Regions from separate parts of the Glutamicibacter endophyticus genome, predicted to be linked through region 1. Evidence: riboswitches for the same ligand, from Rfam matches in the RefSeq annotation. Region 1 holds a riboswitch; each other region holds the start of a gene.
The links. Region 1 has a riboswitch for thiamine pyrophosphate ahead of ACJD00_RS12520 (ECF transporter S component). Riboswitches for the same ligand answer to the same signal wherever they lie in the genome.
Positions count from the first base shown of each region.

Region 2: it holds a riboswitch for thiamine pyrophosphate, as region 1 does, so the genes downstream of both, thiC (phosphomethylpyrimidine synthase ThiC) here and ACJD00_RS12520 (ECF transporter S component) in region 1, are expected to answer to the same signal.
Region 3: it holds a riboswitch for thiamine pyrophosphate, as region 1 does, so the genes downstream of both, thiM (hydroxyethylthiazole kinase) here and ACJD00_RS12520 (ECF transporter S component) in region 1, are expected to answer to the same signal.
Region 4: it holds a riboswitch for thiamine pyrophosphate, as region 1 does, so the genes downstream of both, ACJD00_RS14505 (3-oxoacyl-ACP reductase) here and ACJD00_RS12520 (ECF transporter S component) in region 1, are expected to answer to the same signal.

Region 1 is NZ_CP174200.1:2,687,518-2,690,719, forward strand. It holds gene ACJD00_RS12515 (ATP-binding cassette domain-containing protein) at 1-669, opposite strand, end outside; gene ACJD00_RS12520 (ECF transporter S component) at 666-1,289, opposite strand; TPP riboswitch at 1,368-1,490, opposite strand; gene ACJD00_RS12525 (DUF4235 domain-containing protein) at 1,567-1,818, shown strand; gene mnhG (monovalent cation/H(+) antiporter subunit G) at 1,841-2,227, opposite strand; gene ACJD00_RS12535 (monovalent cation/H+ antiporter complex subunit F) at 2,227-2,496, opposite strand; gene ACJD00_RS12540 (Na+/H+ antiporter subunit E) at 2,493-3,116, opposite strand; gene ACJD00_RS12545 (Na+/H+ antiporter subunit D) at 3,133-3,202, opposite strand, start outside.
Region 2 is NZ_CP174200.1:3,373,521-3,376,722, forward strand. It holds gene ACJD00_RS15700 (HpcH/HpaI aldolase/citrate lyase family protein) at 1-557, shown strand, start outside; gene ACJD00_RS15705 (hypothetical protein) at 570-1,679, opposite strand; TPP riboswitch at 1,799-1,908, shown strand; gene thiC (phosphomethylpyrimidine synthase ThiC) at 1,905-3,202, shown strand, end outside.
Region 3 is NZ_CP174200.1:55,819-59,020, reverse strand. It holds gene ACJD00_RS00305 (hypothetical protein) at 1-1,436, shown strand, start outside; gene ACJD00_RS00300 (GntR family transcriptional regulator) at 1,433-1,795, shown strand; TPP riboswitch at 1,831-1,925, shown strand; gene thiM (hydroxyethylthiazole kinase) at 1,915-2,700, shown strand; gene thiE (thiamine phosphate synthase) at 2,712-3,202, shown strand, end outside.
Region 4 is NZ_CP174200.1:3,107,170-3,110,371, reverse strand. It holds gene rlmN (23S rRNA (adenine(2503)-C(2))-methyltransferase RlmN) at 1-796, shown strand, start outside; TPP riboswitch at 1,104-1,198, shown strand; gene ACJD00_RS14505 (3-oxoacyl-ACP reductase) at 1,244-2,038, shown strand; gene ACJD00_RS14500 (LLM class flavin-dependent oxidoreductase) at 2,035-3,202, shown strand, end outside.

The DNA of each region.
Region 1 (3,202 bases):
TACCGCATCGGCCCAAGCCTCGAGCCGATGCTCCACCACGATCAACGTAGCGCCGGTACTCTCGGCGGCCGAAAGTACCGCATCGCGTAGGGCGGGCACACCCTCGGGGTCGATATTGGCCGTGGGTTCGTCCAGCAGCATCAACCCCGGCTCCATGGCCAAGATCCCGGCGAGCGCTAGGCGCTGTTTTTGTCCACCGGAGAGATGGGCGGTGCGGTGCTCCCCGTCGAGGGCGCCCAAGCCCACGGCCTGCAGCGCCGGGGTGATCCGTTCGCGAATGAGTTCCGGGTCCATGCCAAGATTTTCGGCGCCGAACGCAACATCGTCGACAACCCGTGATTGCACAATCTGCGTTTCCGGGTCCTGTTGCATGAGCCCGACCGGTTGCTTGGCGGTAAAGACATCCTGGCCTCCCACCCGCAAGGACCCAGTGGCTTCGCTCAGTTCATCGACTTCGAGGATGCCGGCCAGGGCATAGAGCAGCGTGGACTTTCCGGCCCCCGAGGGCCCGAGCAGCAGCACCTTCTGCCCTGCGGGAATACTAAGGTTGAGGCCTTGAAGTGCGGGCTGCTCACGTTCGGCATGACGCCACCCGAAGTTCTCGGCAGAGACGGCCAAGGCTTGGGTGCGCACCGTCGCAGGACGCTGTTCCCCCAGCCCGGCACTCATCGACTCTGTCCCCGCCAGGCCCCTTCCAGGTGCGCTCGACGACTAGCCAGCGCACCCAACGCACCGGTGCGGGCCAAGCCACGAGTGGCCAGCCATGGCAATAGTCCAGCGATGATCATGCCGGAGATCGACATGGCCAGTACGTGGAAGAACTTCATGAACGGGGTGTAGGCCTCGTAGTAGGCCAGTACGTAGGCCTCGGTGAACCCTCCAAAGAATCCGGACATCAACCCGGCAATAAGTGCCACGGGCAGGGTGAATTTCCGGTAGCGCACGGCCGCGAAGACTACTTCGGCGCCCAGACCCTGTACGAGCCCGGAGAGCAGGACGGTCAGTCCCCATTGGGAACCCAGCAAGGCCGAGATGATTGCGGCCAGCATTTCACAGTACAAAGCGGCACCGGGCTTGCGGATAATCAAGGCGCCCAGGGCTGCCGGGAAAAGCCACATGCCCGAAACGAAGGCGGCGGCTGGCGGGAAGGCGACGAAGCCTAGGGATACAAAGCCGTAGCTCGCGTTCCACGCCCAAAAAACCACACCGGAAGCCACTGCGATGGCCGAGGCGATGACGATATCTACCACGCGCCAACTGGCACGGGGCTTAATTGCTGAAGTACTCATGATGGTCTCCTCCTGAGATAAGGAGGGGGGATGTACGCAAACCGCGCGTCCTATTAAATGGGCCGAAACGGGTTTCCGCATCCGAGATGCTCGACTTCCTTCGCCGGTATTAGCCGGAGCAGGTTCGAGGGTCTGCGATCTATCGCACTCTCAGCGCCTTTGGTCCTTGTTAAAGGACATGGCGCTCCCCTGTCGGAATGGTTCTGCGCCCCAAGCTTAGCGCAGGTAAGCTGGAGACGGGTAAGCAGAGGACCGGATATGAACAAGAGGGAGCACGATGAACGCCGTTTCTAAAATCGTCACCATGTTGGTTTCACTCGGTGCCGGTGCACTGGCCACGAAGCTGGTGGATCGCACCTGGAAGGGTTTCACCGGCAACGATGCCCCACGCGGAAAGGATGCGCAGGCCGAGGCCACGATGCGTCAGGCAATCTCCTTTGCCGTATTCTCCGCAGCGGTGGCCGCAGTCATTCAGGTGATCGCCGACCGCGGCGCAAATAAGGCGCTGTCGAAGCTCACGAAGAAGTAGTTTTTACGTAGCCTAAGGCCCGTCACTGCTGTTCCGGTGGCGGGCCTTGGTCATGCCGCTGTTCGGCTTCAACCGCGCGGATCGCTGCGGCGAGCTCATCACTATAGATCGACTTGTGACTCACGTGCTTCGTGCGGTAGCCCGAGCGGCCGATCATATGGGCGGAGACCGGTGCGGTCAGCAACTGCATCCCCCAGGCCAAGGCCAGCACGGGCACCACGGCCCAGGAGCGTAGGTGGATGGCCAGGGCAATGAAGATCAGCAGAAACCCCAGTACCTGTGGTTTGGTCGCGGCATGCAAGCGGGTGAGCAAGTCGGGGAAGGTCATTAAACCGATACCAGCCACCAAAGACAGCAGACAACCAATGATTAGGAAGACGGCAGCGAGCACATCCAGAAAGGCGTCCATCAGGCGTTCCTCTGATCGGTTACATAGCGTGAGACGGTCACCGAACCGATGAAGCCCACCGTGCACGCGACCACGACGAAAAGCACGTTATCCAGGTGCCGGTTGTAATACATTTCCAGGCAGACCGCGGCCGAAACGATCAAAAGCATCACGTCCAAGGCCAACACTCGGTCGAGGATCGAGGGGCCTTTCGCCACGCGAATGACGCATAGGATCAAGGCGACCGATAACACCGAGCCGCATACCCACATCACTATCTCGGTCATCATTGTGCCTTCCTCGCCGAAAACTTCGGTCCGCACTCGGCTTTGATTGCCTCGTACTCGCTCTTACTGCCTATGGCCATGATCAATCGGCGTTCGATATCGCGAATCTGGGTTCGCGCCCGCTCCACGGCCTGCTCATCCTCGGTATCCGCGTAGTGCAGATACAACGTGGAGCTGCGTCGGTCCACGTCAACGACGAAGGACCCGGGGATCAGGGTGAGCACATGCCCCACGGTCATCACGATCAGATCCGACTCGGTGCGCAGCGGTACCGCGATCAACGAGCTACGAGTCGCCCGCCCCTTGAACAGGGCCAGGTACGCAACATGGACGCTGGCGGCTACCACTTCACCAATGAACCACACGAACAGTTTGAGGCAGTACCAAAGGTTCAAGCGTCCCGGCAGCACCACCGGGGGCAAGGGGAAGAGCGTGGTGATCAGCACCGCGATAAGCGCACCGAAGAGCAGATTCCCCGGCGAAAAATCTCGCCAGAGAGCACCCCACACCAACACCAGCAGGATCAGTAGCGGCCATTCTTCGCGCAGGGTGGCACGGTGACGTATGCCAACGGGATCGAGCGCATCATCGATGCGTTGATCTTTGCTATTCGGAGTCTCCATGGTTCCCACTCCCTTCCTACTGCCCGGTCAAGATCGAGGTGATGTACGGTTCACGTGCCAGCAGTTCTGCGGCGACGCGCTGGCAG
Region 2 (3,202 bases), 690 kb from region 1:
TGATGCTGGCCAAAACCGAGGACGGTGCGGTGCCCGCCGCGCTGCCGGACTATCGGGTCATCGCCCTATGCGAGACCGCGCGCGGGATCGCCAATATCGCGGCCATCGCCGCCACCAACAACGTGGTGGGTCTGATGTGGGGCGCCGAGGACCTGATCGCCTCGCTCGGCGGCACCAGCTCCCGCGGCACCGACGGCAGCTACCGTCAGATCGCCCGCTATGCCCGCGCCCAGGTGCTGATACATGCCGCCGCGCACGGCAAGGCCGCGATCGATTCGGTGTACCTGGACATTCCCGACACCTCCGGCTTGCTTGCCGAGGCGCAGGATGCCCGCGCCAGCGGCTTCACCGCCAAGGCCTGCATCCACCCAAGCCAGGTTCCGGTCATTCGGCGGGCCTACTACCCCGATGCGCAGGAGGCCGCCGCGGCCTCGCGCATCCTGCGCGCCGCCACCGAGAATTCCGGGGTGTTCAGCTTCGAGGGGCAGATGATCGACGAACCGGTGCTGCGGCAGGCCCGCGCCACGCTGGCCGCCTGGGAGGCCGGGGAACAGTAGGCTCGACCCCGCCTATTCGGCGGCCTCGATGAGGCTTTCGGCCTCGCTGACCCCGGCGGAAATGACCGGCAGCAACCGTTCATCGACCTCGTAGGAATCGCCTGCGGCGCTCAACAGCCCAAAACCGGCCAGTGAGGCCAACGCGGCCTGCGCCTCGGGCAATACCACGTCGAATAGCTTCGGGCCCACGCTGCGTCGCAGCGGCTCAAACTCCGCATCCTTGCCGGTCACCGCGGTGACCAGCAGGTTCCGCAAGATCAAGTAGTGCGCCTCGTCGCGCTCGCTGAGGTCCTGATGCGGCAACAGGTGGCTTTGCACGCAGCCCACCGCCATCTCGAAGAGCACCTGGGCGCTGTCGCCGGCCTCCCCCTCGGTCAGGCTGGCGAAGGCCGCCTCATCGCGCACGACGAGTTCTTCGCCGGGTTCCACCACGGACATCACCGCGGCGTTCCAGACATGGGCGAAAACCTCCGGAGCCGGCGCATCACCGCTGGTAGTGGCCGGATCAACACCCACCGAACGCATGATCCGTTCCCGGGCCGGGCTGTCGTCGCGGGTGAATTCATCGAGGTGCACACCCTCACCGAGCGCCAGCGCGAGGTCCTTGACCTTCGTGTACAGGTCGGTGCCGCGCAGCAACTGCACCAGCTCCGCGTCATCCTCGGCGAACCCGGTCAGCGCGGATTCGAGGATCTCCTGCAGCGCTTCGAGCTCTTCCTGCGGACCCTCCCACAGACCGCGGGCGGCGAGATACTGCAGGTAGTCGATCCACGCCCCGAAAATTGGCTCGACCTCCACCCCTTCGGGCAGCGACACCAAGAATTCGGCGAATACCTCGCCGAACAGTTCCGGGTCGATGGCGCGCAGATGAGCGTTGCCGGCCGCCTGAGCGTATTCGCCGCCCACGGACTTCACGACATCTAGCTGCATCTCGGCCACCTGCTGCGCCTGCGACTCGTCGAAGCCCGGCGCTTGTTCGCGCACCCACAGGGCATAGTCATCACGTAGCGCGTCGAGCGCGATTCCTGCCTGCAACCGGTGCACGCTACGCCCCCGCGGAGCCGACTTGGCGGGGTTTCCCGCTCCGGCGTTCTTCTTACCCTGGCGTTTCTTGCCGGCCATGAGCCATCCTTGCTGATCGAGCGGAACTACGTCCCGTTAAGCCTACGTGCTCGCGCTGGCCACCGCGCGCCCGGACCGACACCAACTTGCCAGGCACCGCCCCGAACGTGTTAGCGTAATCGCGACCACACGGGTGTCCGTAAGCACGGGCTGAGATCGAACTGTAGCTGTTCGAGACCGTCGAACCTGTCCGGGTAATGCCGGCGAAGGAAGTGAGCTCATTCCATGAATGAATTTCAGCAGCACCCTGCCCATTCTCTGTCCTATCTCGAGGAGGGTGACCTGCGCGTTCCGGTCACCGAAATCGAGTTGGCCGATTCCCCCGATGGGCGAAGCAATCCCCCGTTGCAGGTGTACCGCACCTGTGGCCCCGGTAGCGACCCGGTACAGGGACTGCCACCCTTCCGCGAACAGTGGATCCGGGGACGCGGCGACGTTGAGGACTATGCCGGGCGCGGGCGCAACTTGCTCGACGACGGCAAGTCCGCGCTACGCCGCGGCACCGCCAGCGAGGAGTGGGCCGGGCGGCGCCCCACCCCGTTGCGTGCCACCGGTGAGCAGCGCGTCACCCAGATGCACTATGCGCGCCGCGGGCTGATCACCGAGGAGATGCGCTATGTGGCCCTGCGCGAGGGCTGCGATGTGGAGAAGGTACGTAGCGAGTTGGCCGCCGGCCGGGCCATCATTCCGGCCAATATCAACCACCCGGAAGCGGAGCCGATGATCATCGGCCGCGCCTTCCTGGTCAAGATCAACGCCAATATCGGTAACTCGGCGGTGACCAGCTCCATCGCCGAAGAAGTTTCGAAGCTGCAGTGGGCCACCGCGTGGGGGGCCGACACCGTAATGGATCTGTCCACCGGTGATGATATCCACACCACGCGCGAGTGGATCCTGCGCAATTCCCCGGTGCCCATCGGCACCGTGCCGATCTATCAGGCGCTGGAGAAGGTCAACGGCGAGGCTAACGCGCTGACCTGGGAGATTTTCCGCGACACCGTCATTGAGCAATGCGAGCAGGGCGTGGACTACATGACCATTCACGCCGGGGTGCTCTTGCGCTACATCCCGCTCACGGCCGATCGTGTCACCGGGATCGTCTCGCGCGGCGGGTCGATTATGGCCGGCTGGTGCCTGGCCCACCACAAGGAGAATTTCCTCTACGAGCACTTCGACGAGCTGTGCGAGATCTTCGCCAAGTACGACGTGGCCTTCTCCCTCGGCGACGGGCTACGCCCCGGCTCCATCGCGGACGCCAACGACGCAGCACAATTCGCCGAACTCGATACGCTGGCCGAACTGACCAAACGCGCCTGGAAGTACGACGTGCAGGTCATGGTCGAGGGACCCGGTCACATCCCGCTGCACCTGGTCCGCGAGAATGTGGAACGCCAGCAGGAACTGTGTGATGGTGCCCCGTTCTACACGCTGGGCCCGCTGGTCACCGATATCGCTCCAGGTTATGACCACATCACCAGCGCCATTGGCGCCACCGAGATAGCCCGCTACGGCACCGCCATGCT
Region 3 (3,202 bases), 880 kb from region 1:
CGAATTCGCTTGACGCGCTGCAAAGCATCCAACTGCATGAATCTCAGCCACTGGGTATACCCGAGGCCGTGGGAGTTGCCACCACCCCCGCACTGTGGGTGGCTTTTCTTTACTTCGCCGGGCAATTCACCTGGCCCCGCAAGCTTGCTCCGCAACGCACCGCTTCCCTCGAACCACGCACGCTCTCGGGTTTGATCCCCAAAACCCTGGTTGCGGTGATGCTCAGCGTCTTTGCCGCCGGCCTCGTCGCCCTGCACAGCGTGCGTGATGTCCCGGGCCTAGCGCCCCGACCCGAAATCACCGAGGGCGATGGAGAAAACTACTCCATCACCCACTCGGCCCAGCCCGGCCTACGCGATTCCGCGGAGCTGCTGCCCTACCTGCTATTGAGTCTCGTGGCGCTTCTGGTGGTTGCACTGATCGCCACACTGGTCATCTTGCGCCGCAAGCCACTGGAGGGAATCACCGAACACGATAATCGGCTGCTGCGCATCACCTGGCTCAACCGGCTGTATCGCACCGTGACCGTGCTTCTGGCCACGACCGCCGCTCAGGCCTTGCACTACAAGGCGCGGTGGCTCTACGACCGGTCTACAGAGTTCCTCGACGGGCTCGGCGGCGGAATCGACTATATGGATCGGCTCGAGAGCGTTGCCGGCCGCTGGGACGAAACGGCGAACTACGCCGTCCTGGCCATCTCCTTCGGCATGTTGCTCTGGCGCCCACCAACGAACTTCGAGGCGCGCCGCCGCCAGGCAATCTCCCCCTTCGGACGGCTGCGTGAACAACTATTCGCGGTGCAGTACATGAGCGCTACGCTGGCTCTACTGGTAGCCGCCGCCTTCTGGCAGATGTTGCCGAGCACCGGACCTGCAAGCATGCCCACGGCTGAACGCACCACGGCTATTTTGCTCCTCATCACGGCAGTAGCCTTCTTGTATCTACTGATCAACGCCGCGTACCTGCTCTACATGATCATTCGGACGCGAACTCTGGGGCATCTGGCCAGGCCATCGGCCCCCTTGCCCCGATGGACCTATATCAGCGCCGGAATTGCTGTGGCAGTAACCCTCTACTTCCTGCTAAATCCCCCGCTAGATATGTTGTGGGGCTTTGTCACCCCTACCTGGTGGATCCCGCTCGTCTTAGTTAGCGCGCTTGTCGCGGCATATGCGGGTTTCTGTGCGCTCATCCGTGCAACAAAGATCCCCTGGAACGTCACCGCGCAGCAAGAAATCTGGTACCGGCAGGTTCTGGAATTCCGCTCGCTCCGCGTGGTGACCGGGGCCATCGTGTCCATGTTGCTACTGGGGTATCAACTGTTGAACGATTTCGGATTAGTCGGCGTGGTGATCTGCTTTGCACCCGCCGTGCTGGCCTTGCAGCGCCCGGCAACCCCCAAGATGCAGAGATCCAGCTCTGTAGGGATTCGATGAGCGCCAAGATTACCGTGGACCTGGATGCTGCGTTACCTCCCTACGAGCAGATCCGTAGCCAGGTCGCCACCTTCATCGCCTTAGGCGAGCTACCCGAGGGGAGCAGACTCCCCACGGTTCGCGCGCTGGCCACCGATCTAGGCGTGGCAACCGGCACCGTCGCGCGCGCCTATAAGGAACTCGAGGCTCAAGGCCTGGTGCAGTCACGGCGACGGGCCGGCACGGTGGTGGCCGCCGGTCACGCTAAACCGCATATGGAGCGGGATATCCTGCAGGCCGTGGATGACCTACTTGCCTTGGCACGAGCCCAAGGCGTCGATGAGACCACACTGATCGCGCTTATTCGGCGCCGGTCATGAATTTGTGATCTGCCGCGAGGTTACGTACGCTCGCATCGAGTGACACGGGGTGTCGGCGCCGCCGACTGAGATGAGACCCGTTGAACCTGAACTAGGTCAAACTAGCGGAGGGATGTCGCATGAGACTATCTGTCGTTGCCGAACGCATGCGCGCGCAACAACCCTTGGTGTTCTGTCTAACCAACGTGGTGGTCAGCAACTTCACGGCAAATGTATTGCTGGCCGCTGGCGCGGCCCCCGCGATGACCAATCTGCCCGGGGAAGCCCGCGAATTTGCCAAGGTGGCCTCCGCGGTGTTGGTCAACCTCGGCACCCCGACCACCGAACAAATGCGCGCCATGGAGCAGGCGGTTGCCGGGGCCAACGAGGCAAACACCCCATGGATTCTTGATCCGGTGGCCGTCGGTGCCCTTGGCGAGCGCACCGATTTTGCCCGCAGCCTGCTGCCAGCTCGGCCCACCCTGATCCGCGGCAATGCCTCGGAGATCCTCGCACTGGCCGGCTTTGAATCCGCCGGCCGCGGCGTTGATTCCACCGACAGCGTCACGGCCGCAATGGATGCCGGGACCGACCTAGCGCGCCGCTACGGCAGCGTCGTTGCCATATCCGGTCCGGCCGATGCCATCATCGAGGCCCACCGCATCACCCTCGTTCATACCGATGGTTTGGCGCTGACCAAGGTTACCGGCGGCGGGTGTGCCCTCGGAGCCTTCACGGCCGCCATGGTCGCCGCCAGCGACGAGGTCTTTGAAGCGGCCGTGTCCGCCCACGCTTGGTATGGACTAGCCGCCGAACGTGCGTGGTCGCGTTCCCGCGGACCTGGAAGCTTTGCAGTGAATTTTCTAGATGAGCTGGGCGAGGTAACGCCCAGTGACATCGACTTCGTACGACATGAGAAGCATTAGAGGACTGTTGAATGCGTGAACTTGGCCCCTACTTAGTGGCAAATACGGCAAGCTGCACCCCGCATAGCACCCTTGAAGTGATCGCGCAGGCGGTCGCCGGTGGCATTCAGTGGGTGCAATTGCGCGCGAAAGAGGAAACCGCGCGGGAATTCTATGAGCTGGCCATCGCGGCCGCCGAACTGACCGAGGGCAAAGCCGAACTGCTGATCAACGACCGGATCGACGTCTATTTGGCCGCCCGTGCGGCGGGTGCCGCGGTCACCGGTATCCACATCGGGCAGAAGGATCTTCCGGTTCGGGTGGCCCGCACGCTGATTGGCGAAGGCATTATCGGGCTCAGCGCCTCCTCCGACGATCAGCTGGCCCAAGCCGCGCGTGATGCGCAGGCCATCGACTATCTGGGCGTCGGAGCCATCCGAGCCACACCAACCAAAAAAGACCACCCAACACCTATTGGGATCGATGGCTTCCTGCGTGCTGCCGGTCGGGTAGATCTTCCCTG
Region 4 (3,202 bases), 420 kb from region 1:
GCTTATGCGTTACCCGAACCGCATCACCCTGTGCATCTCCTCGCAGTGCGGTTGCGGCATGAACTGTCCGTTCTGCGCCACCGGCCAGGCCGGGTTGACCCGCAACATGTCCACCGCGGAAATCCTGGACCAGATCGTGCAGGCCAACCGGGTGATCGCCGAAGGTGGGCTGGGAGGACAGAAGCACCCCGAGGAGCGCGTAGGCAATATCGTGTTCATGGGGATGGGCGAGCCGCTAGCCAACTACAAGCGCGTGATGAACGCCGTGCACCGCATGGTTGCCGAAGCCCCCGAGGGGCTGGCGATGAGCGCCCGCGGTATCACGGTCTCCACCGTGGGGCTGGTTCCGGCCATCCGCAAGCTGGCCGAGGAAAACGTTCCGGTGACCTTCGCGCTGTCGCTGCATGCCCCGGACGATGAGCTGCGTGACGAGCTGATCCCGGTGAACTCGCGCTGGAAGGTCGACGAGGCACTGGATGCCGCCTATGACTACTACGTGAAAACCGGTCGCCGCGTCTCCATCGAGTACGCGCTGATCAAGGACATGAACGATCACGCCTGGCGCGCCGAACTGTTGGCCAAGAAGCTCAACGCTCGAGGCCGCGGTTGGGTGCACGTGAACCCGATTCCGTTGAACCCGGTACCCGGCTCCGTGTGGACCCGCTCCGAGGAAGAGATCACCCGGGACTTCGTGCGTCGGCTCGACGAGCTGGGGGTCCCGACGACCCTGCGCGACACCCGCGGCAAGGAAATCGACGGAGCCTGCGGCCAGCTGGCCGCCGACGGCGACTCGTAACCCGCAACAGTTTCTACTTCAGGCGGCCACTTCCGGTAAGGGAAGTGGCCGCCTGAAGTTTATCCACCCATGTCATCTAGCTCGAGCAAGCAGGGTTGTGGATAACTTGTTAATTACTTTACATAGATCACATGCGCGCAGCGTGCCTTGGCCTAAATTAGCCGCGTAAATTCGCGTATTCTGCCGGTTATCAACGAGTTGTCGCTTATCCACAGATGATGTGGAGTATTTGTTGATAGCCCTCCGGAAGCTGTGTACGGCATGTTGAAACATTCGTCCTTCGCCGTGCCCTGCTGGTAGGAGTGGAGGTAGTGACACGGGGTGCCGAGACATCGGCTGAGAGTACACCCGTTGAACCTGATCCAGTTAGTACTGGCGAAGGGATTGTCCTAGTGGGTGTCGCCCGCTGCACTCTTCCCGTTCGCCTCCTTAACGCAAGGAGCCTGAATGAGCACCCAACCTGCCACCGTGGCACGTACCCCACTCATTGGTGAGCAACTCGTCCTCGTCACCGGCGCTGGCCGCGGCCTAGGCCGTGCCATCAGCCACGCCTTTTTGAGCGCCGGGGCACGTGTGCTGATTAATTACCACCGCTCGCAAGAGGCAGCGGAGCAACTCGCTGAGCAGTTTCCGCAGCAGGCTCTGGCGCTGCACGCCGATCTCAACCAGCCCGAAACACTGAAGGAAGCCGTGACCGCAGGTGAGCAGCATTTCGGGATGCCGATCACCACGCTGGTCAACAATGCCCTTTTTGATTTCTCCTTCAACGGCAATGCACGCGCGAAGGCGGCCGATCTGAGTCCGTCGGACCTGCAAAGGCAATTTTCCGGGTCGGTGCTCGCACCGGTCGCAGCGATTCAGGCCGTGCTTCCGTCGATGCGCGCGGCCGGAGGCGGGCGGGTTATCAACATTGGCACAAACCTGTTCCAGCACCCGGTGGTTCCGTATCACGACTACACCGCGGGCAAGGCGGCACTGCTCTCATTGACCCGCACCTTTGCCGAAGATCTCGGGCCTGAGGGCATCAACGTGAATATGGTTTCTGGGGGTCTGCTACGCACCACGGACGCGTCCGCTGCGACCCCTGCCGACGTATTTGATTACATTGCTGCAGGTACTCCGACCCGTCGGGTTACGACACCGGAGGAATTGGCCGACGCGGTGCTCTTCTTTGCCAGCGAGTGGGCGCGTGGCGTGACGGGACAGAATCTCATCGTCGATGGTGGACTGGTTAAGGGATGAGCCTGAAACAGTTACATCTGAATCTTTTTAGTTACGGGGTCGGACACCATCAGGCCGCTTGGCGGCACCGGTCCTCGGCCGCTGAACGCCTAGGCACGCTGGACTATCACATCGAATTGGCCCAACTGGCCGAACGCGGACTATTCGATGCGGTCTTCTTTGCCGATGGGCAGAGCCTCGACCCACGCAGGGCTGCCGAATCGCCGAGCTGGTTCTTCGAACCGTTGACCCTTCTCACCGCACTGAGCCAGCATACCCGGCGTATTGGGCTGATCAGTACCGTCTCCTCGAGTTTCTACACGCCCTTCCATGCGGCGCGACTGCTGGCCAGCCTGCAGCAACTCAGTGGTGGCCGAGTTGGTGTAAACGTGGTGACGAGCATGTTTGATAGTGAAGCTCAGAACCACTCGATGTCAGCACTTCCCGAGCATGCCCAACGCTACGCACGGGCCGATGAATTTATCCGGGTACTCTCCGATCTCTGGGCCTCCTGGCCCATGGAATCCCTGCGGGTGGACCGAGAGGGGCATTTCATGGATCCCAGCGGAGCGCGCGCCATCGCACACCGTGGTGAACACTTTGCAGTCAACGGCCCACTCAACGTTCCGGTGTCCCACGAGCACGGCCCACCGGTTATCTTCCAGGCCGGAGCTTCGGAGCCCGGGCGTGAAATGGCAGCACGGTACGCCGAGGGTATCTATGCGGTGGCCGCGGACCACCAGATGGGCGTTGAGTACGCCAGAGACTTGCGGCGGCGCTCGAGCCGGTACGACCGAGACCCACACGGCCCACTGATCATGCCGGGCTTGGTCTGTTACGTGGGGCGCAGCATGGGCGAAGCACGCGCCAAGAAGCGCGCCTTGGACCAGCTACTACCTGTAGAGCAGGGACTGCGCCAGCTGGCACTGTTCACACAGCAGGATGTGAGTGACTGGGAGCTGGATGAGCCGGTGCCGCCACTACCGCCGCTGGCCGATTTCACCGGACCCAAAGGACGCTATGCGACCATTTTGCGGCTGATCGAGGTGCATCGACCCACGGTGCGAGAACTGTTGGGATTCCTAGCCGCCGGTGGCGGTCACTGCACCATGATCGGCACACCACAGAGCATCGCCGATGAGATTGAACTATGGCTGGATACTGGCGCGGCCGACGGTTTTAACT